One region of the Pseudoalteromonas sp. SR44-8 genome, then DNA from elsewhere that is predicted to be linked to it. Evidence: predicted binding sites of a transcription regulator. Region 1 holds the regulator's gene; the other holds the start of a gene.

Evidence for each region. Region 1 encodes MetJ, which represses methionine synthesis genes. Its sites were predicted from a motif close to TAGACGTCTAGACGTCTA; they were not measured.
Region 2: the regulator MetJ is predicted to act here: its motif matches at 7,909-7,926, upstream of metE (5-methyltetrahydropteroyltriglutamate--homocysteine S-methyltransferase).

Annotation. Positions count from the first base shown of each region.
Region 1 covers NZ_JACJDS010000018.1:81,281-91,643, forward strand. Annotated here, with positions in the region: gene H5183_RS10925 (malic enzyme-like NAD(P)-binding protein) at 350-1,591, shown strand; gene metJ (met regulon transcriptional regulator MetJ) at 1,701-2,021, opposite strand; gene metB (cystathionine gamma-synthase) at 2,257-3,519, shown strand; gene metL (bifunctional aspartate kinase/homoserine dehydrogenase II) at 3,526-5,871, shown strand; gene H5183_RS10945 (penicillin-binding protein 1A) at 5,953-8,448, opposite strand; gene H5183_RS10950 (pilus assembly protein PilM) at 8,581-9,660, shown strand; gene H5183_RS10955 (PilN domain-containing protein) at 9,648-10,211, shown strand; gene H5183_RS10960 (type 4a pilus biogenesis protein PilO) at 10,211-10,363, shown strand, end outside.
Region 2 covers NZ_JACJDS010000040.1:20,416-30,778, reverse strand. Annotated here, with positions in the region: gene H5183_RS17575 (M48 family metalloprotease) at 1-671, shown strand, start outside; gene arsC (arsenate reductase (glutaredoxin)) at 726-1,073, shown strand; gene wrbA (NAD(P)H:quinone oxidoreductase) at 1,073-1,627, shown strand; gene H5183_RS17560 (DUF2069 domain-containing protein) at 1,624-2,088, shown strand; gene H5183_RS17555 (ankyrin repeat domain-containing protein) at 2,220-3,557, opposite strand; gene H5183_RS17550 (phospholipid-binding protein MlaC) at 3,818-4,414, opposite strand; gene H5183_RS17545 (acyloxyacyl hydrolase) at 4,653-5,195, shown strand; gene H5183_RS17540 (DUF2897 family protein) at 5,250-5,396, shown strand; gene metE (5-methyltetrahydropteroyltriglutamate--homocysteine S-methyltransferase) at 5,436-7,709, opposite strand; gene H5183_RS17530 (LysR family transcriptional regulator) at 7,999-8,886, shown strand; gene H5183_RS17525 (ElyC/SanA/YdcF family protein) at 8,939-9,703, shown strand; gene H5183_RS17520 (Nif3-like dinuclear metal center hexameric protein) at 9,738-10,363, opposite strand, start outside.

The sequences.
Region 1 (10,363 bases):
GATAAATTAAACGTTTTTGTCGGTAAAGTTAGGTCTTTTGCGGTTAAATGTTGTTAACGTCTTACTTTGATGGTTTTTAGTCATGGGCCATTATTTTTGCTTTAAAGCGTTGCATAATGAGCATTTTAAGATGGGTTTTTTGATGCTTTGTGGCGTTTTTATAGCCGAAAATTGAAGCTTTTTTGCAAAAAATGCTGACAAAACGCATAAAATTAACGGATATAGCATATAACAGGATAGACCTGATATTGCTTGAATTTAATTATAATATAGGTATCGTTCCCTATAAGATATAAGAACTGCTTACTCTCACTTTCAACTTAACTTACTTGCAGGATAAAATCGCGTTATGTCAGACTTTCGTGAACAAGCTTTACATTACCATTCGCACCCCGTTCCAGGAAAAATTAGCGTTGAGCTTACAAAGCCAGCTGAAACCGTACAGGATCTTGCACTCGCATACAGCCCCGGTGTTGCAGAACCGGTACGTGAAATAGCTGCTGATCCCGCTAATGCCTACAAATACACCGGTAAAGGCAATATGGTTGCGGTTATTACTAACGGCACCGCTATTTTAGGTTTAGGTAACTTAGGTCCATTGGCTTCAAAACCGGTTATGGAAGGTAAAGCGTTATTATTTAAACGCTTTGCGGGTCTAGATTCGATAGATATTGAGGTGAAACACAATACCACCGAAGATTTCATCAATACAGTTGCTAACATCGCTGATACGTTTGGCGGTATTAACTTAGAAGACATTAAAGCGCCAGAGTGTTTTGAAATAGAAAAAGCATTGATCGAGCGTTGTAGCATTCCAGTGTTCCACGACGATCAACACGGTACCGCGATTGTAACGGCTGCTGGTATGATCAACGCACTTGAAGTACAAGGCAAAGAAATCGAAGATGCGATTATCGTTTGTTTAGGAGCCGGTGCCGCAGCGGTTGCGTGTATGGAGCTACTGATCAAGTGTGGCGCATTGCGTGAACATATTTACATGTTAGATCGTAAAGGCGTTATTCATACTCGTCGTGATGATTTAAACGAGTACAAACAGTTATTCGCTAACAATACAGATAAGCGCACACTGCAAGATGTTATTGCTGATGCCGATGTATTTGTTGGTGTATCTGGCCCGAATTTACTTTCTCCTGACGATCTTAAGCTAATGGCTGATCGACCTGTAGTGTTTGCCTGTTCAAACCCAGATCCAGAAATCTCACCAGTGCTTGCTCATGGTGCTCGCGATGATTTAATCATGGCAACGGGTCGTTCAGATTATCCAAACCAAGTTAACAACGTGCTGTGTTTCCCATTTATTTTCCGTGGTGCGCTAGATGTGCGTGCAAGCAAAATTAATGATGAAATGAAAATTGCTGCGGTTGACGCTATTCGTAGCATTGCTAAAGAACCAGTACCAGCGGAAGTATTAAAAGCGGCGGGTGTTGAGACACTTGAATTTGGTGCGCAGTATATTATTCCAAAACCGATGGATCCGCGTTTATTACCGCGCATTGCCAAAGCAGTAGCGCAAGCGGCAATTGATTCTGGTGTTGCACAAATTGATATGCCGGAAAACTACATGGAGTAGCTGCTTAGCTGCAATTGGTAATGGCACAATAATAAAAACCTCAGTAACTTACGTTACTGAGGTTTTTTTGTAGCCCATTCCTGAAGCAGGAATATATACAAATGATAACTTAATCTTCGTTGAGTACAGGTACTTCGAGACCCATTTCAAGCATGATTTTTTTCACTTCTTCAGGCACTTTCTCTGGATTATCTTTACGTAAATCTTCATCGTTTGGCAGTGGTTGGCCAGTAAATGCGTGTAAAAATGCTTCACAAAGTAATTCGCTATTTGTTGCATGGCGAAGATTATTAATTTGACGACGAGTACGCTCATCAGTCAAAACTTTTAATACATTTAGCGGGATCGAAACGGTGATCTTTTTAACTTGTTCTGATTTTTTCCCGTGTTCTGCGTATGGGTGAATATATTCACCATTCCATTTAGCCATAGGATGTATCGTTGCCTCAGGTTGTTAATTGTTTGCGCGACCTTTTGCAGCGCAAAGATGGCGAAATTCTATCGTGTTAAAAAAGATAGTCAAATACTTGTTTTTTAGCCATCTAGCGGCTTAAATGTTTTTACTTCTAATCTTGCGGCTAAAACCGCATAAATGCTTTGACTTATTAAATTTGATCCTCTAACCTTTTAGACGTCTAAACATCCATTTAATTGTAGGTGACGGTATGAGTCAAAAGAATAAAGCAACCATTGCAGTACGCAATGGTATTGATGCAGATAAACATCACGGCGCGGTTGTGCCTCCCATTCATTTATCGACCACCTACTCATTTGCTGATTTTGATAAAAAGCGCCAATATGATTATGGCCGTAGCGGCAACCCAAACCGTGATTTACTCGCTGAAACGCTCGCTAAGCTTGAAGGTGGCGCTAAGGGGATTATCACTGCAACGGGCATGGCTGCGGTGCATTTAGCTACTCAGCTGCTAAACAGTGACGATACCTTAGTGATCCCACATGATTGCTATGGCGGTAGTTACCGCTTATTCACCTCACTTGAAAAGCGTGGCTTATTAAAGTTAGTGGTTTTAGATTTAACTAAATCTGAAAATCATCAAAAAATTCTTGAGATAAAACCAAAGCTAATTTGGATTGAAACACCGAGTAATCCTATCTTACGGTTAACCGATATTAAAGCGATCACCACGATTGCTAAGCAGTGCGGTGCGTTGGTTGGTGCCGATAACACATTTTTATCACCTGCTTTGCAAAACCCAATTGAGTTTGGTGTTGATATTGTGGTGCATTCGACCACTAAATATATTAACGGTCACTCAGATGTTGTTGGTGGTGCGGTGATCGCCGCTACCCAAGAGTTGGGTGATGAGCTTGCTTGGTGGGCTAATAACATTGGCATTACCGGTGCCCCGTTTGATAGCTACTTAACGTTACGTGGTTTACGTACTTTGAATGTTCGTTTACGTCAGCATCAAGAAAATGCCTTTATTATTGCCCAATATCTAGAAAACTCCCCTTATGTAAGCCAAGTATATTACCCTGGATTAGTATCTCATCCACAGCATGAACTCGCTAAACAGCAGCAACGTGGTTTTGGTGGCATGGTAAGCTTTGATATCAAAGGTGATATTAATGATGCTGCAGAATTTTTGACCAGCTTAGAAGAATTTAGCTTAGCTGAGTCATTAGGTGGGGTTGAGAGTTTGATTTGTCACCCTGCAACTATGACCCACGCAGGTATGGAGGCAACTGCTCGTCTTGCTGCGGGAGTAGGTGATACCCTGATCCGTATTTCGGTGGGCATTGAAGATGTAAAAGATTTAATCGCTGACTTAGATCGTGTATTCAATAAAGTGAAACCAGGTCAAGCTCAGCACGGCGCAAAAGTAATCGCTTCCTCTGTTCAACAACAAGATGATGAGCAATCAAGCTCATTTAAACTGACTCCTGCACATACGGCTTTGTGGTAATAAAAAATGGTAAATATAGTTCATAAATTTGGTGGTTCTAGCCTTAGTTCTGCAGAGCGTTATCAGGCCGTAGCAAATATTATTCTAGCCCATACGGAAGCCGGTGATTGTGTGGTGGTATCCGCAGCCGGTAAAACTACTAATACGTTAGTTACGCTATGGCAGAGTTACCAGCAAGGTGATCAACAGGCAGTGAGTGATATTTTATTGCAGCTTGATAATCATCAACGTACTTTGATCGAGCAGTTATTGAGTCCAGCAGCGCGACATACGGCATTAAACGTATTAGAACAAGAGCTAGCCTTAATTGCACAGCAAACTCAACAGCAAAGCTTACAGGAAGCCGCATTGCTTGCTCACGGTGAAGTTTGGTCGGCACGATTATTGGCTAGCTATTTAAAACAGTTAAATGTTGCAGCTCAAGATGTTGATGCTCGTCAATTGTTTACCCTTAATGATGGGCAATTATTACATCAAAAAAATCAACAAGCCTGTGCCGAGTTAATTTCAGCCAATTGCATTAATATTGTTACTGGTTTTATAGCCGCTGATTGCCAAGCAAATACAGTTACTTTGGGGCGCAATGGCAGTGATTACAGCGCGACTTTGTTAAGCAGTTATTGTCATGCTAGTCAGGTATCAATTTGGACTGATACCCAAGGGGTGTTTAGTACCGACCCTCGTAAAGTAAAAAAAGCGATTAAGTATTCTAAAGTATGTCGTGGCCAAGCAAACTTACTGGCGCGTTTGGGCAACCCAGTGTTACATGCTAAAACTCTCTCGCCATTAAAAAATACTGATATCAAATTAGTCGTTCGCAGTAGTTACGACAGCGAAGCTAGCGCGACAGAAATTGTCAAAGAAGGTTACAGCAAAGCTAAGCGTTTTATCACTACCTTAGAAAATATTGATTTACTGCGTATTGATCAGCTGCGTGGCGGTGAAATTGGCGAATTAAGTCAGCTTATTCAACACAGCTTGCATCATTTTATTAAAAACGGCGATACCTACTTACTAGTGCCGGCAGCAGCGACTCATCAGGTGGTGAGTCATTTGCAAGGGCGCGCTAATATTATTGAGTCGAACTTACATGGTTGCGCTGTTGTGGCGCCACGAAATGATGTAGCGCAATTATTTGAACAAGCAACGCAAGTGCTTAGTGAGCAAAGTTTAGTGCCGCGCTTTAGCCATCAAGACGCAGACTACATATTACTACTAACGGATCAATCTATTGATAGTGATGTATTGACCTTATTGCATGATAAGTTGATTAACAAAGGCCAAGAGCTTGCCATTATTGTTGCTGGCCTTGGTAATGTTGGTGAAGTATTTATTGAGCAACTAAGTCAGCAGCTTAATCGTTTGCAGCAACACTTCAGCGTTAAGCTGGTTGGTTTATTACGCTCGCGCTCTATGTTGTTCAGCCCAAGTGGTATCGTGCTTGAGCAATGGCAGTCACAGTGGCAAAACGAAGCAATAGATTACCAAGAAGCTGATTTACTGACACGTATCAGCGAACTCGATTACGAACACAAAGTGCTGATTGATATTACTGCTAGTGAAGCGTTTAGTAAGCTTTACCCGGCGTTTGTTAATTTAGATTGTCACCTGATCAGTGCTAATAAATATGCGGGCACTGCAAATAATGACTGGTATCAAAATTTACGCCGTAATTTAGCTGAACGTAACTTATTATGGCGTTATAACACCAGTGTTGGTGCGGGTTTACCAATTAATTTTGCGTTAGCTGATTTACAAAACAGTGGCGACAGTATTACCCATATTGAAGGCGTGTTCTCAGGCACTTTATCGTGGTTGTGTAGCAGTTATGATGGCAGTGTAGCGTTTTCCGATTTAGTGTTGCAAGCGCAAAAAATGGGCTATACCGAGCCTGATCCACGGGAAGATTTATCAGGGCGTGATATGCAGCGTAAGCTATTAATTTTAGCACGTGAATTAGGGCTCACCTTAGAGCTTGATGAGATTGGCTTAACACCGTTGATGCCAGAGCAACTAGCGCAAGGTGATTGGCAGTCTTTTTTAGCTAATAAGCAGTTGCTTGATGACTTTATTGCTGAAAAAGCGCAGTTAGCTGGCAAAGAAAACAAAGTACTGCGTTATACCGGTGCGTTAACAATTGCTGATGGCAAAGTAACAGCCAAAGTCGGTTTGGCTTATGCAACACAGGGTGATGCCTTAGCTAACTTAACTCCAGGTGATAATATCTTTGTTATCAACAGTCAGTGGTATAGCGATAATGCGTTGGTGATCCAAGGTCCTGGTGCAGGCAAAGAAGTTACCGCAGCAGGCGTGCATTCTGATTTATATTGGTTAATACAAAACTTAAAATGAGCTCTGAGTTTGTAAAATAAAAAAAGCGCCGATTGGCGCTTTTTTTATGTAGCAGCGATTTTATATCGCGACATAGTAATATTAAAACAGCTCTTCTTCTGTTTTAGTCTCTTCTTCAAAAACGTTTTCTACATGCGGCATCACATACTTAGTGGGCGAGGTGCCTTTTTCAAAGTATTCAAAGCGACTAGTGTAATCGTTCTTTTGACTCAAGAGTCCCGTTGCTAGATCGATTCGTACCGACACTAATCCTTCAGGTGGCTCGATTGGTGCTTCTGGCTTATCTTTGAGTGCTACTCGCATAAAGTCAATCCATGCCGGTTGAGCTGTTTTAGCACCAGATTCTGCACCAGAGATCTGGGTATTATCCATGTTGTTGTTATACGTCGAGCGACCAAGCGGGTTACCTGGATTATCAAATCCAACCCAGACCGAGGTCATAACATTACGGTTAAAGCCGCTAAACCAAGTATCGACAGAGTCATTAGTAGTACCCGTTTTACCGGAAAGATCGCGACGATCTAATACCTGAGCACGCCAACCGGTTCCACTCCAACCCGTTTTATGGGCCCAACTACCGCCCCCCCAAATTGCGCTATTCATCGCATCAGCTATCAAAAACGCGTTTTGTTTAGATATGATGCGCGGCGCACAATGATTTGCTGTTTGGCTGGTATTTAACCCTGTAGTGGACTCAAATTGAGTCATTGTTAGCTGAGGCGTAACAGGATCACACGCTAATAATGGTTTTGTTTTAAATAACACATTACCTGCAGAGTCTTGAATCTCATTAATAAAATAAGGGGTGATCAAATGACCGCCATTGGCAAATGTGCTCATGCCACGGGCAAGCTCTAAAGGAGTGATTGACGCACTACCTAAAGCTAGCGATTCACTGCGATTGATATCATTATTTTGAAAGCCAAATTTTAATAGGTGATCAGCTGTGCGCTGCAAGCCTACACCGCGCAGTAAGCGCACCGAAATAACGTTTTTCGATTGTGCTAAAGCACGACGAATACGGATTGGGCCGTTATATACCGCAGGGCTGTTTTTTGGTCGCCATGCAACCCCTAGGCTCTTGTCCCATTGATTGATTGGCGCATCATTTAAAATAGACGCTAAGGTATAACCATTATTCAGCGCCGCAGAATAAATAAACGGCTTAATGTTAGAGCCGACCTGACGTTTTGCTTGCACGGCTCGGTTATATTGGCTTTGTTCAAAGCTATAACCGCCAACAATTGCTTTAATGCGACCATCATTCGGATCCAGCGATACTAATGCACTTGAGGCTTCAGGTAATTGGCTGAGTAGATAACTGCCATCGTCATTTTTACGTAGCCAAATTTGCTCACCTGGATTGAGTATGTCAGCAGCTGTTTTTGGTGGGAAACCTTGACGGTAACGCGTAATGTATTTGCGCGCCCATTTGAGATTATCCCAGTCTAGAGTGACTTGCTCACCACTTTTTAATAACACTGTTGCCGTTTGCTCTCCTACAGACAAAACTGCTGCCGTTAATAGCGGGGCAATTTCTTTTACCGGCTCAAGCTTTGCTAAAATTTCACTAGAGCTTAGGGCAGGTTGCGTTTCAAAATCCCACAGTTGCTGCTCTGGGCCACGATAGCCATGGCGCATATCGTATGCATGGAGATTATCAACGAGTGCTTTTTGCGCTGCGGCTTGTACGTCAGATTCAACACTGGTGTAAACTTTAAAGCCGGTATTATATGCTTTTTCGTAGCCATAACGAGCGACCATTTCTGCACGCACCATTTCAGATATATAAGGCGCATATAAGTCTATTTCGGCACCATGAAATTTTGCCGTAATTGGTTCTTGAGAGCTCTGGTTGTAGTCTGCTTGAGAGATATAACCTTCATCAAGCATACGTCTGAGTACCACATTACGGCGTGCCTTGGCGCGAACTGGGTTTCTGATCGGATTTAAAGCTGAAGGCGCTTTTGGTAAGCCTGCAATCATTGCCATTTGCGCTAAAGTTAACTCGTTTAGTTGCTTACCATAATAGACTTGTGCAGCGGCTCCGATACCAAAAGCACGATTACCTAACTCTATTTTATTTAGGTATAAAGCGAGTATTTCATCCTTGGTAAGTAAGTTCTCAATGTGTAACGCAATGAAGATCTCTTTTACTTTACGAATATAGGCCTTTTCACGTGTTAAGAAGAAGTTACGAGCTAACTGCATTGTTATAGTACTTGCGCCTTGTTTTTTCTCACCAGTTGAAATTAATACGAGCGCTGAACGTAAAATACCTATAGGATCTATACCTATATGGTCATAAAAACGGTTATCTTCAGTGGCTAAAATAGCATTTATGAGTGGTTGTGGGATCTCTTCTATAGTCACTGGAATGCGGCGTTTTTCACCGAACTGGTTGATTAACAAACCATCTTTCGAAAAGACTTGCATAGGAGTTTGTAATTGCACGTCTTTTAAAACTTGCACACTGGGGATATCAGATTTAACGTAATAATAAAGGCTTACTAAGGTAATGAGCCCTAAAAACGCGCAGATGATAAAAAATTGTAAAGTTCGTTTTAATAAAATCACTTATATTTTCCCTAAATGGACTCCCAATTAGAATCGGAGACTGCTAGTATATATTGATTAAAAAATGAATAGTATTTTTTCATATAAAAATTATAACTTGTTTATTCTTAAAACAAAGGCCAAGTTGCGAACATGCTAAGTCAACTATTGAGTAAGTCTTCATCGATGATGGTAGGGATAGATATCGGTTCACATGCTATAAAAGCAGTGTTACTGAATGAAACGGACAGTGGCTATAGGCTCGAAGCGTTAGCAATTGAGCCAATGCCAAAAGGTACAATGGCTGAGCGCAATATTCAAGATATTGAGGCGATTGGTAATATCATTACTAAATTAAAGCGTAAGTTACCAAAGTCAATTCGTTCGGCAGCAGTTGCAGTATCGGGACAAACCGTCATTACGAAAGTAATTTTTATGGATGTTACGCTTAGCGATGCAGAGCTTGAGTCGCAAATAGAAATCGAAGCTGACAGCCTTATTCCCTATCCTTTAGATGAAGTTAGCCTAGACTTTGAAAAGCTCAGTACCAACGAAGCCGATCCTTCCAAAATGAATGTGTTGCTTTCAGCTGCGCGTACCGAAAGTGTTGAAGCTCGTGTTGGTGCATTAGAATCAGCTGGCTTAATAGCAAAAGTAGTTGATGTAGAAAGCTATGCCCTGAGTCGCGCAATGGATGTGTATTATCAGCAATTACCAAGCGATGCATTTAATAAGTGTGTAGCAGTGGTCGATATTGGCGCGGTACTTATGTTGGTAAGTGTGGTACTTGGCGGTGAAACGATTTACACCCGAGACCAAGTATTTGGTGGCGATCAATACACTAACAGCATAGTAGCTTATTATAATAAAAGTTTTGATGAAGCTGAAATAGGTAAAACTACAGGCGATCTTCCGCCTAACTACACGTTTGAAGTATTGGCACCATTTCAAACCTCATTATTACAGCAAGTACGCCGCGCAGTGCAGATGTTTTTAACTACCAGTGGCAAAGATCAAATCGATTACATTGTGCTCACTGGTGGCACAGCGATGATTGATGGCCTCGATCGACTGCTAATCGAAGAACTAGGCATCCATACCATAGTGGCAGAGCCTTTTGAAAATATGGATATTTCCCATCATGTCGATCGCAATGTGTTACAGCGTCATCGTACTCAATTTGCAATAGCGACGGGTTTGGCATTAAGGAGTTTTTCATCATGCCACATATAAATCTACTGCCTTGGCGCGAACAGCAGCGCAAACAATCACAGAATAAGTTTGCCACTGTTTTGTTTTTTGTGGTGCTTGGCAGTTTTATCAGTATGTATTTACTCAGTAGTTATTACGGTAGTTTACGAGATGGTCAAAATATTAAAAATAATTACCTTTCAGCTGAAATTGGCCAATTAGATAAACGTATTAGTGAAATACGTGAATTAGACAAAAAGAAAGAAAACTTGCAGCAACGTATGCGCTTAATCGAAGAACTGCAAAGTAGTCGAAACTTGGGTACGCAAATTATGGATGAAGTTGCCAAAATTGTACCAACGGGGGTGTATCTAACTAAGTTAGAGCGTCGTGGTAGTGCAATTCATGTGGTTGGTCGTAGCGAATCAAATAATTACTTGTCAAATATGTTACGCCAAGTACAAAATTCCTATCTGCTCGAAAAGCCGATAATGCAAGGTATTATTGCTGGTGAAAAATCGTCTCGTTTATTGAGTGATTTTAATATGGAATTTTATGTAAAACCCTTTGATAAGATTGGAGAGGTTAAATAATGAACCTTGATATCAAAGCGTTAACAGAGATTGAATGGAACGAAATTGAGCTTGAAAACATTGGCGACTGGCCAATAGTTGTCAAGATTATTTGCTGCACTTTTGTAGCTGCCCTCGTATTGTTTTTCAGTTACAGCTTATTGGTTTCAGAT
Region 2 (10,363 bases), on a different contig from region 1:
AAAAACGCCAACTTCCGGATAGCTTAGAATTTAATCTTGCCAAAAGCCGCGTGATTGCTCGCTACCACCAAACACCAGAAGCAGCTGAAAATTTCTTTAGAAAGCTCATACGTGAAAACAGTTTTTATAACAAAACAGCGCTTAATTATGGCTTGGGTATTAGTTTATTGGATCAAAAAAAGCTCGATGAAGCGGCGCCTATTTTAGACGAACTTTTAAAGTCTGATCCTAAAAATTTATTCTACATTGATACGCATACTGATCTACTGATAGCACAAAAAAAAGCCGCCGAGGCAGTAAAATTTTTAGCCGCATTGCATGAAAATCGTCCTAACAATCAAGTTATTACCTTAAACCTTGCCAATGCAGCACTTGAAGCTGAGCAATACGATGTTGCAGTGCAAATATTAAAATCATTTTTACTCGAAAAACCTGAACATAATTTAGGCATGCAACTTCTTGCAGATGCCTATAAAAAGCAAGATAACTTAGCCGCTTATCATGAAGCAAATGCCGACGTTCTTGCACAATACGGCGCCTACTTAAAAGCCGCTGACGAAGTACAAAAAGCACTCAACTTTGTAGAACCGCAAGAGCTAATTAAACAACAACGTCTCAAAGCATTGTTAACGCAATACCGACAAATGCAAAAAGAGCTCGCAAGGCTTTAAGTCTGGTGCTGCTTGCCCTAAAATAGCCTTACTTTATCTAATTGGATTGTTACTATGTCTGTTACTATTTTTCATAATCCACGTTGTTCAAAATCGCGTGAAACATTAGCTCTACTTGAACAAAAATCGATTCAGCCAGAGATAATCGAATACTTAAAAACTCCACTGAATCATGAGCAAATCAGCATTTTAGTTAAACAGTTAGGGTTTTCTTCAGTTCGTGAACTAATGCGCACTAAAGAAGATATTTACAAAGACCTAGACCTTAAAAATGAGCATGATGAAAACGTACTCATTGCAGCCATGGTTAGCAATCCAAAATTAATTGAGCGCCCTATTGTGGTAAATGACAATAAAGCCGCTCTGGGTCGCCCACCAGAAAACGTACTAAGCGTACTTTAATGAGCGTCACTATTGTTGTGTTGTATCATTCAAGTCACGGCTCTGTTGCAGCCATGGCACATGAGATTGCAGAGTCGATTGAATGCCAAGGCGGTACTGCACTGCTAAGAACCTTTGTAGCAAGAGAACCTCACGATATTGTGATCAGCAAAGATGACTTAATCCAGTGTGATGGGTTAGCATTTGGCACACCTACTCGCTTTGGTATGATGGCCTCACAAGCCAAAGCTTTTTGGGAAACCACCAGCGACTTATGGTTAAAAGGGCAATTAATAGATAAACCAGCCTGTGTATTCTCATCATCAAGTAGCATGCATGGTGGCAATGAAGCAACGTTGCTTAATTTGTCACTGCCGTTATTACACCACGGTATGCTGTTAATGGGTGTGCCGTATGAAGTACCTGAGTTACTTGCCACACAAACCGGTGGCACTCCCTATGGTGCAAGCCATGTTGCTGGTGCACAAAATAGCGCGCAATTAAGTAAAGACGAAATTAAAATTTGCCAAAGCGTTGGCCAACGCTTAGTTAAAATTACGAGAAAATTACAATGACATCGCACAGCGATTTAAACCCACAACTGACGCCGAAAAAGGCTATCACTATCCGTTTTCAACGTATTGCAATAATTGGTTATATTGGCTTGTTACTGCTGATGCCACTTTGGTTGTTTTTATTAGAGCCTAGAGAAGGTCATAGCAATGGATTTATTTTTGTTGTGTATATTCTGCCGCTTTTACTGCCGCTAAAAGGCATCATTCAAGATAAACCTTATACGTATGCGTGGGCAAACTTTATCGTTATGTTTTATTTTATTCACGGTTTTACCCTACTGTGGGTCGCACAAGAACAACTAATATGGGTCGTTTTAGAGCTGCTGTTCGCCAGTATGATGTTTATTGGTTGTACTTATTATGCACGTCACCGCGGTCAAGAGCTGGGACTAAAAATTCAAAAACTAAAAGATGAGTTAGCAACAGAAAAAGCGGCTCATGAATTTAATAAAAAAGACTAAAGTTAATACCAAACGACTTAAATATTTAACCATTCTAGCGAGCTAAATGGTCAGTAACTTAACACGATTGGTATAACAACTAAAAAACGCGCTTAATTAGCGCGTTTTTGTCTACGGTGCATGCAAGAAGCTTAAACAACTTCACTTAACGTTGCCAATGCCACAATACTTGCTAAGCCTAGCTGCCCAACTAAACTGATCAATGAGCAACAACGCAGTACAAATAACCCCCATGGGTGTTTAATATGCGGGTATAAAGCGCAGCGCTTCAAACTCATTGCAAAAAAGAAGCAAACTATAGCTAATATAGTCAAGCAAAGCGTCAACTCACTTTTAATCGCAAGTGTATCATCAAAAAAGAAAAACAACTGTAGCGGCAACAATAAAGTCACGATGGCATGTAAGGCGTGAACTTTTTTGATCCGCGAAAATTGTCCATCCGGCGATAATTCTTTAATACCAAAATCACGCTCTAAGCATTTCACTAACTGACTGGCTTTAACACTCACTGCTAAACGATAACAACTTAAGCCATCACAGTTACGAACACGAAAGTCATAGCCAGACTTCAATAATAGCACCATCAAAGGTTCATTTTTTGCTAGTACCGCATAATGTAAAGCACTGTTACCAAGGGCATCACGTTGTTTTTTATCTTGTTTATCTAATAAGGTTTGTACTAAATTAACAAACCCTTTTTCAACTGCCCACATAAAGGCCGTTTTACCATTTTCATCCGCCAACGTGCCTGTTGCACCTTGCTCTATAAAACGCATCGCCATCGTTTGTTTAGCTGTGTCAAAACGCAAATGCGCCAACAGTGCTTGTTCTAATAGCACCACTGAGTCAACATCTGGTGATACTTGGGTCAATAAGGTGAAATAATCCTTTCCACCAGCAACTTTTTTCGCCGCTAATTCACTTAACGCATTAACGTCATCGATTGAGTCAGGTATAAAGGTGCTAAAACGTTCACGAAAATCAACTTCTTTCCACAGTGCCAAAGCATCTTCAGCACTCATTTTACTGCCCGCATTGAGCGCATACTCGATGATTGTAAAATAGCGTTTTGAGAATAACTGAGATAATAACGTAACGGGTGTTTCTATCGTTGTTTGTGACGCTACAGCTGCATATTTTTCAAGGCGTTGGCAAAGTAATAGCACTAAACTCTCTGGGCTATACTCGTTATCAAAATAGTAATCTTTAGCTGCCGAAATATACTGTTGAGCGGCTTCATCATATTCACAGATATGTTGGAAAAAACACTCTTCAAATGGCTCAAGGGGAGTTAACCAGGTTAAATAATAGATAGGCGGTAGCACAGTGGTACACACGCCATTGTCTTCTTCAGTCGAGCGACAAGCCGGCCATGCTTCTAAAGCGTCTAAAATAAATGCACCGTTTTGCTCAATAAGTCCTTTGACTAATAACGGGTATTCTTTAGGCCAAATAAGTACATTTTCCATTAAAAAAACACAACTCCAGTGTCTATCTTGCTCGGTACAAAGGTCAGTAAAAGAGTTTAACAACTACAAACTGACACTGCGCTTAATATAATTTTAAGTACCCCAGTAAATTAGTGATACCAGTGGGTATGTAAGCGCTTATTCTAGCATACCCAAAACCACACGCTATAGCCAAACCGTGTGATTTTAAAAGAAAATAACAAAGCACCATGCAGTTAACACTGCATGGTGCTTTAGGTTGGAGACTTACTTGGAAATGATTACTTACTGTTAAGCTCAGCTGTCACTTGGTCAAGGCCAACTTCTGAAATTCGTTGAATAACTTCTTTTTGCTTTGCACTGAGTAACGAAATACCTTCAGCGACAATATCATATACTTTCCAGCTACCATCTTTACCTTGGCGAAGCTTAAAGTGTAAGTCAATCGTTGGCGCATTATCTGCAATAATTTGCGTCTTAACCGTGGCAAACTCACCCTCTGCAGCATCGTTACTCTCTTCGAATTTTATTTCTTGCCCGGTATATTTCATTAATGCACTAGCATAGGTAGTGGTTAAGTAATGCTCCACTGCACTTATAAATGCAGTCGCTTGTTGGCGATCGATACCTTTAATGTGCTTACCTAATAATTTATAGGAAACAAATTTAACATCTATATTAGGCATTAAATACTGATCAACAATGTGTGCCATGTCACTTTTACTCGCTGTGCCTTGGCTGTTTATTTTGCCAATTTCACTAAACAGCTGATCGCCTACCTGAGTTAATAACTGATTAGGTGACTGTTGTGTTTGCGCAAACAAGGAAGCACTAAAAACTAGCGCGATTAATAATAAATAACGATCAAGTGAAATCATTGTTGATAAGTCCTAAGTAAATCTTGTAGCGTAATTTACGCTGTTCATAAGAGATTAAAAAGCCTCAAAATAGCACCTTATTAGTGCCAGCACGGCATCAATTGATTTAATCTTTTTATTTCATATTGTTAGCTAAGCTCATGCAATAACACACAGAGTCTGTGAATTTATGCCACTTGAATTAGCCTCCCCCACGCCCTTATTTTGTAAATAACGTTTTCATCTAAAGAGCTTTACCATGTTATTTAAAACATTAACTGTATTGATTTTATTATCTATTTCCATGTTCAGCAGACTATCTTATGGTGCGCCCTATACACTTTCCCCTCATGGCTATGCCATTGATTACATTCAGGGGGAAGGTGATGTTAAAGGCTTAAAATTGGCATACCAATACCATGCTCCGGCACTACAATCATTAATTGAAAATACCCATATTTACTTAGAATCAAGTATTAATATTTGGGAATACGGCGCAGATAATAGCCATCAGACAAATGTTGTCCTTGCAATGTCCCCGGTATTTCAACATCTGATCAGCTCAGTGCGCGGTATTCCTCTGTATTTCGAAGCCGGCATAGGAATTTCATTAGTCAATGACACTCACTTCGCCGGCAAAAATGTGAGTACCCACTACCAGTTTGAAGACCGACTAGGCTTTATTGCTGATTTTGGAAAAACCAAAGCTGCGGTGCGTTATTTACACTATTCAAATGCAGGGTTTAAAAGACCAAACCCAGGTCTTGATTTTATTTCGCTGTCGTTTTCTAGACGTTTTTAACCCTAGAAATCTTTGCTACACTGAGTACTTATAAATGACTCATTAGAGATCACCATGCAAATTTGGCATATACTCATCATCATCTTAGTGTTGGCAATCATTATCGGTAATATTTTGCTGATCAAACACTCAGCAAAAATGGATTTTAAAAAACCAACCGATGAAGATGAACTAAAATCAGAGCAACAAAAAAAGCCCTAACTAAGTTTTGTTAGGGCTTTACATCGTAGGAGATGTTCTTTACTGCAGCTCCTCACGCAGCTCTTTGGTTGCTTTAACCATATTATCAAGAGCTTGTCGCGTTTCTTCCCAACCACGGGTTTTCAAACCACAGTCCGGGTTTACCCATAAACGCGCAACCGGTATTTTTCGTGCGGCTTTATGGATCAACGTTTTCATCCATGCAATATCCGGTACATTCGGAGTGTGAATATCATATACACCTGGACCAATATCATTTGGATAATCAAAATTCTCAAATGCTTCAAGTAGTTCCATGTTAGAACGTGAGGTTTCAATGGTGATCACATCGGCATCCATATCTGCAATCGCGGCAATAATACCGTTAAATTCGGCGTAACACATGTGAGTATGAATTTGTGTTTCATCTTTCACACCGCTTGCTGAGACCCTAAATGCATACGCTGCCCATTCTAAATATGCTTGCCATTGGCTACATTTAAGCGGCATACCTTCACGAAATGCAGGTTCATCAATTTGAATAATATCAATACCGGCATTTTGTAAATCGACCACTTCATCACGTAACGCAAGTGCAATTTGATTAGCGATGGTGGGTTTGTCTAAATCATCACGAATGAATGACCAAAACAGAATAGTTACAGGACCTGTTAGCATGCCTTTCATTTTCTTACTCGTCAGCGACTGTGCGTATTTTGTCCACTGAACCGTCATCGCTTGTTCACGTGATACATCCCCCCAAATTACAGGTGGTTTCACACATCGCGAGCCGTAGCTTTGCACCCAACCAAACTGGGTAAATGCAAAGCCTTCTAGTAGTTCAGCAAAGTATTCAACCATGTCATTGCGCTCCGCTTCGCCGTGCACTAACACATCTAAATCAAGCGCCTCTTGCTCTTCAACAGCGTAGCGAATTTCTGCTTTCATTTGCCTTTGATAATCATCCGCAGATAATTCACCGGCTTTATAATCACGGCGTGCTTGACGGATTACTTGAGTTTGTGGAAATGATCCTATCGTGGTGGTCGGCAGTAGCGGTAAATTAAGTGCTGCATGTTGTTTTTCAATACGTTGAGAAAATGCATGATTACGCTTACCGTCTTTTGCGGTGAGTGCAGTTACACGCTGTTGTACAGCTGTATTATTTACACGAGTAGAGGTTAAGCGTGCTTTAATAGGTGCTGAATAAGCAACGAGCTCACTGCTATCATTGCTTTCAAGCGCGGCTTTTAATAATGACAACTCTTGGCCTTTTTGTTTTGCAAATGCAAGCCATGAACAAAGCTCATCATCGAGCTTTTCTTCTTGCTCTAAATCAACCGGTGTATGCAGTAAAGAACAAGATGGAGCAAGCCATAGATTATCACCGCGCTTTAGCGCAATGTCTTTTATGCTATTAAATACAACCTCTAAATCAGTACGCCAAATATTACGGCCATTTACTACGCCTAATGATAAAACTTGATCTGTACTTAATAATATATCTAGTTTTGCAACATCAACATTTGTTGCAACACAATCAAAATGTACGCCATCAACGGGGTAACCTGCAATATCATCAAAGTAGGCAGTGACTGAGTCAAAATAACTAGCAAGTAACAACTTCACGCCTTGACCTGCAAGTGCACGAAAGCTTGTTTTTAATGCCTCTTGATAATCTTCTGTCAGCTCTAAACCTAATATAGGCTCATCAACCTGTACCCATTCAATCCCTTGCTGCGCTAATTTAGCGAACACGTGTTGATAAACAGCTAATAGTTTTTCAAGTAAGCTAAGTTTATCAAACTCCTCACCTGCACATTTTGCTAAGTAAAGATAAGTGACTGGGCCGACCAATACTACTTTTGCATTGTGCCCCAATGCTTGTGCTTGAGTAACTTGCTCGAATAACTCAGTCCAGGTTAGTTGAAACTGCTGATCATGAGTTAGCTCTGGAACTATGTAATGATAATTAGTATTAAACCACTTTGTCATTTCGCTTGCTGCACATGAACAACCGCTTGGTGCGCGACCACGCCCAATACGAAATAATGTATCAAGATCAATGCTACCATCCGCTTTTTGATGACGCTTGGGCACTGCGCCAATCAATAAAGAGGTAGATAACACATGGTCATACCAAGCAAAGTCACCTACCGGTAATAAATCAATCCCAGCATCTGCTTGAAGAGCCCAATTTTCTGCGCGGATCGTCTTACCTTGTTCAAGCAACTGCGCTTGGCTGATTTTACCAGCCCAGTATGATTCTACTGCAAATTTTAGTTCACGCTTTCTACCTATGCGAGGAAAACCTAAGTTATGTAATTGTGCCATGTTGAAATTCCCTTCCAGCTGTTTAGATAGCTAAAACCATAAACCTATACCTGACATCAAACAATTGATGCTTCCTCAGTTTCAACTTGAGGTAAATTCATGGAAATATTTTTTTGCAAACTCAAAAAACGCAATGATAACGCTGTCAAATATGATGCTATAGTATGTTTGTAAATTTCACGTAAAAAAATGGGGTTTATAGCCATCTAGACGTTGATGCATCTTAATTTAAGGCGTATTATGGCTGTAATCTGAGTTAAACTCACCTTTACCATGAGAATTATTAAAGATGATTGATGTAAAACACTTAAAGACCATCGCAACCTTGAAAGAAACCGGTTCCTTGGTAAATACTGCACGCGAATTATTTTTGACTCAATCCGCTTTGTCTCATCAAATCAAAGATTTAGAAAACAAACTTGATTGCCAACTATTTGAACGTAAAACTCAACCGGTGCGCTTTACCCCACAAGGTATGCTATTACTTGAACTTGCCAGCGAAGTACTCCCGCGTGTTGAAGCAACCAAATGCCGTTTAAAAGAAAGTCTTAATCAACCAATTTCACAATTACGACTTAGTGTTGAATGCCATGCTTGTTTTCATTGGTTATTACCAACAATTAAAGAATTCAATAACTTTTGGCCTGATATCAAAGTTGATTATGAGCGCGGCTTTAGTTATGACGCTATTCCTGATCTGCTCAGTGATGAATTAGATTTAGTACTCACTTCAGACATTCGTGAACCAGATAAACTTGAATACGCACATTTATTTGATTTTAAACTTAAATTAATTGTTGCTCCTGATCATGAACTAGCGAAAAAAGCCTATGTAACGGCACTTGATTTGAAAAACGAGACGATTATTTCGTACCCTATTCCACGAGAGCGTCAGGATATCTTCAAACATTTTATTCAAAATGCACGTTTTGATGGCACCTTGAAAACCGTAGATCAGGGCTTGCTCATTTTTCAGCTTGTCAGTGCCGGAATGGGGGTTGCAGCATTACCGGATTGGTTAGTAACACCATATGAAAGCCAAGGACTCATTAAGTCGATTCCATTAGGCGCGCTGGGATTAACCCGTCCAATGTATTTAGCCATGAAAAAGAATATGAAAGATAACCCAGTGTATCGCCACTTTTTAAATACCTGTAAGTTAAATAACGGTCGATAAAATAGGTTTAACCCAGTAGCATACAGAAAACCCCTTTATGTGTGCTACTGTGATGTTTGAACTGAAAAAAATCCTCGGTGCAATGCTGATGCCATTGCCTCTGTTTGCTCTACTGTGCTTTGTTTGCTTATTAATCGCACTGCGTACCAAGAAAGTCAGCGTATTTATTGGTTTAATCGCAATCACCAGTTTATTGCTGATTAGTACCCCTTTTATTGGTCAAAAAATAATTGCTCCAAATTCACAGTTAAAGTATATTTTTGATACAAGTAAACAGCCGATACTCGATAAAATAGTGGTACTTGGTTGTGATATAAATCCTAACCCAAAACTTAACGCCAATAGCCAACTTGGTAATTGTGCTAAAAGCCGCCTAATCGAAGGTATGCGCTTAGCATATGTGTACCCACAAGCTCAACTTATTGTTTCAGGTGGCGGTTACAATAAAGTGACCAACAGTAGTTTGATGCAACAAACCGCGATAAGTTTAGGTATTGATGCGCAGCGTATTAAACAAAATCCTACGGCTATGGATACCGCCGATGAAGCACGGCTTTTAGCACCTGCTCTAGTTGATTTTAAAGTTGCACTGGTAACTTCGGCAAGTCACATGGCACGAGCAAAAGATCTATTTAATAGCCAAGGCGTTGATGTTATTCCCGCCGCCACTGATTTTTACGATTTCTCAGCGTGGCCTCATCACAAACAATATATTCCGAGTGTTGAAGTATTAAAGGCAGTCACAAGTTATTGGCATGAAGTAATCGGTAGTACGTGGATAAGTGTGCGCCGCTGGATTGATCCAGAAGCGCTTTAACATCTCACTCACTTAAAGTGAAGTAGCTGGCAACTCAAACTGGGTTGTCTATATCAATAAAGGTTACATCAAAGCCATGTTGCTCAGCCAATAACTCACCGAGCGCTTTTATGCCATAGCGTTCGGTGGCGTGATGGCCTGCGGCAAAAAAATCGATCTTTTGCTCACGAGAACTGTGAATGGTCTGCTCTGAAGCCTCGCCTGTTAAATAGGCATCAATCCCCTGGCTAGCAGCCAAATCAATATAACCTTGACCACCTCCAGTACACCAAGCGATGGTCTCAATTAGCTCATCACGTACTAGGCTAACCAAAGGTTCACGAGCGAGCACTGTTGATATTTTTTGTGCAAATTGCTCACCACTCATTGGGATTTTTAAACGCCCTTTGACTGCGACACTATTTGCTACAGGCTCCAAACCATCGAGTATTTCTAAATCAAGTAGCTGTGCTAATTGCGCGTTATTACCGATTGCTGGATGCACATCAAGAGGTAAATGATAGGCAAATAAATTGATATCATGATTAAGTAACGCAGCTATGCGACGCTTTTTCATACCGGTAATAGGTTGCGCTTCACCTTTCCAGAAGTAACCATGATGAACCAATATTGTATCTGCGCCATGTGCAATTGCAGCATCGATTAATGCTTGACTAGCAG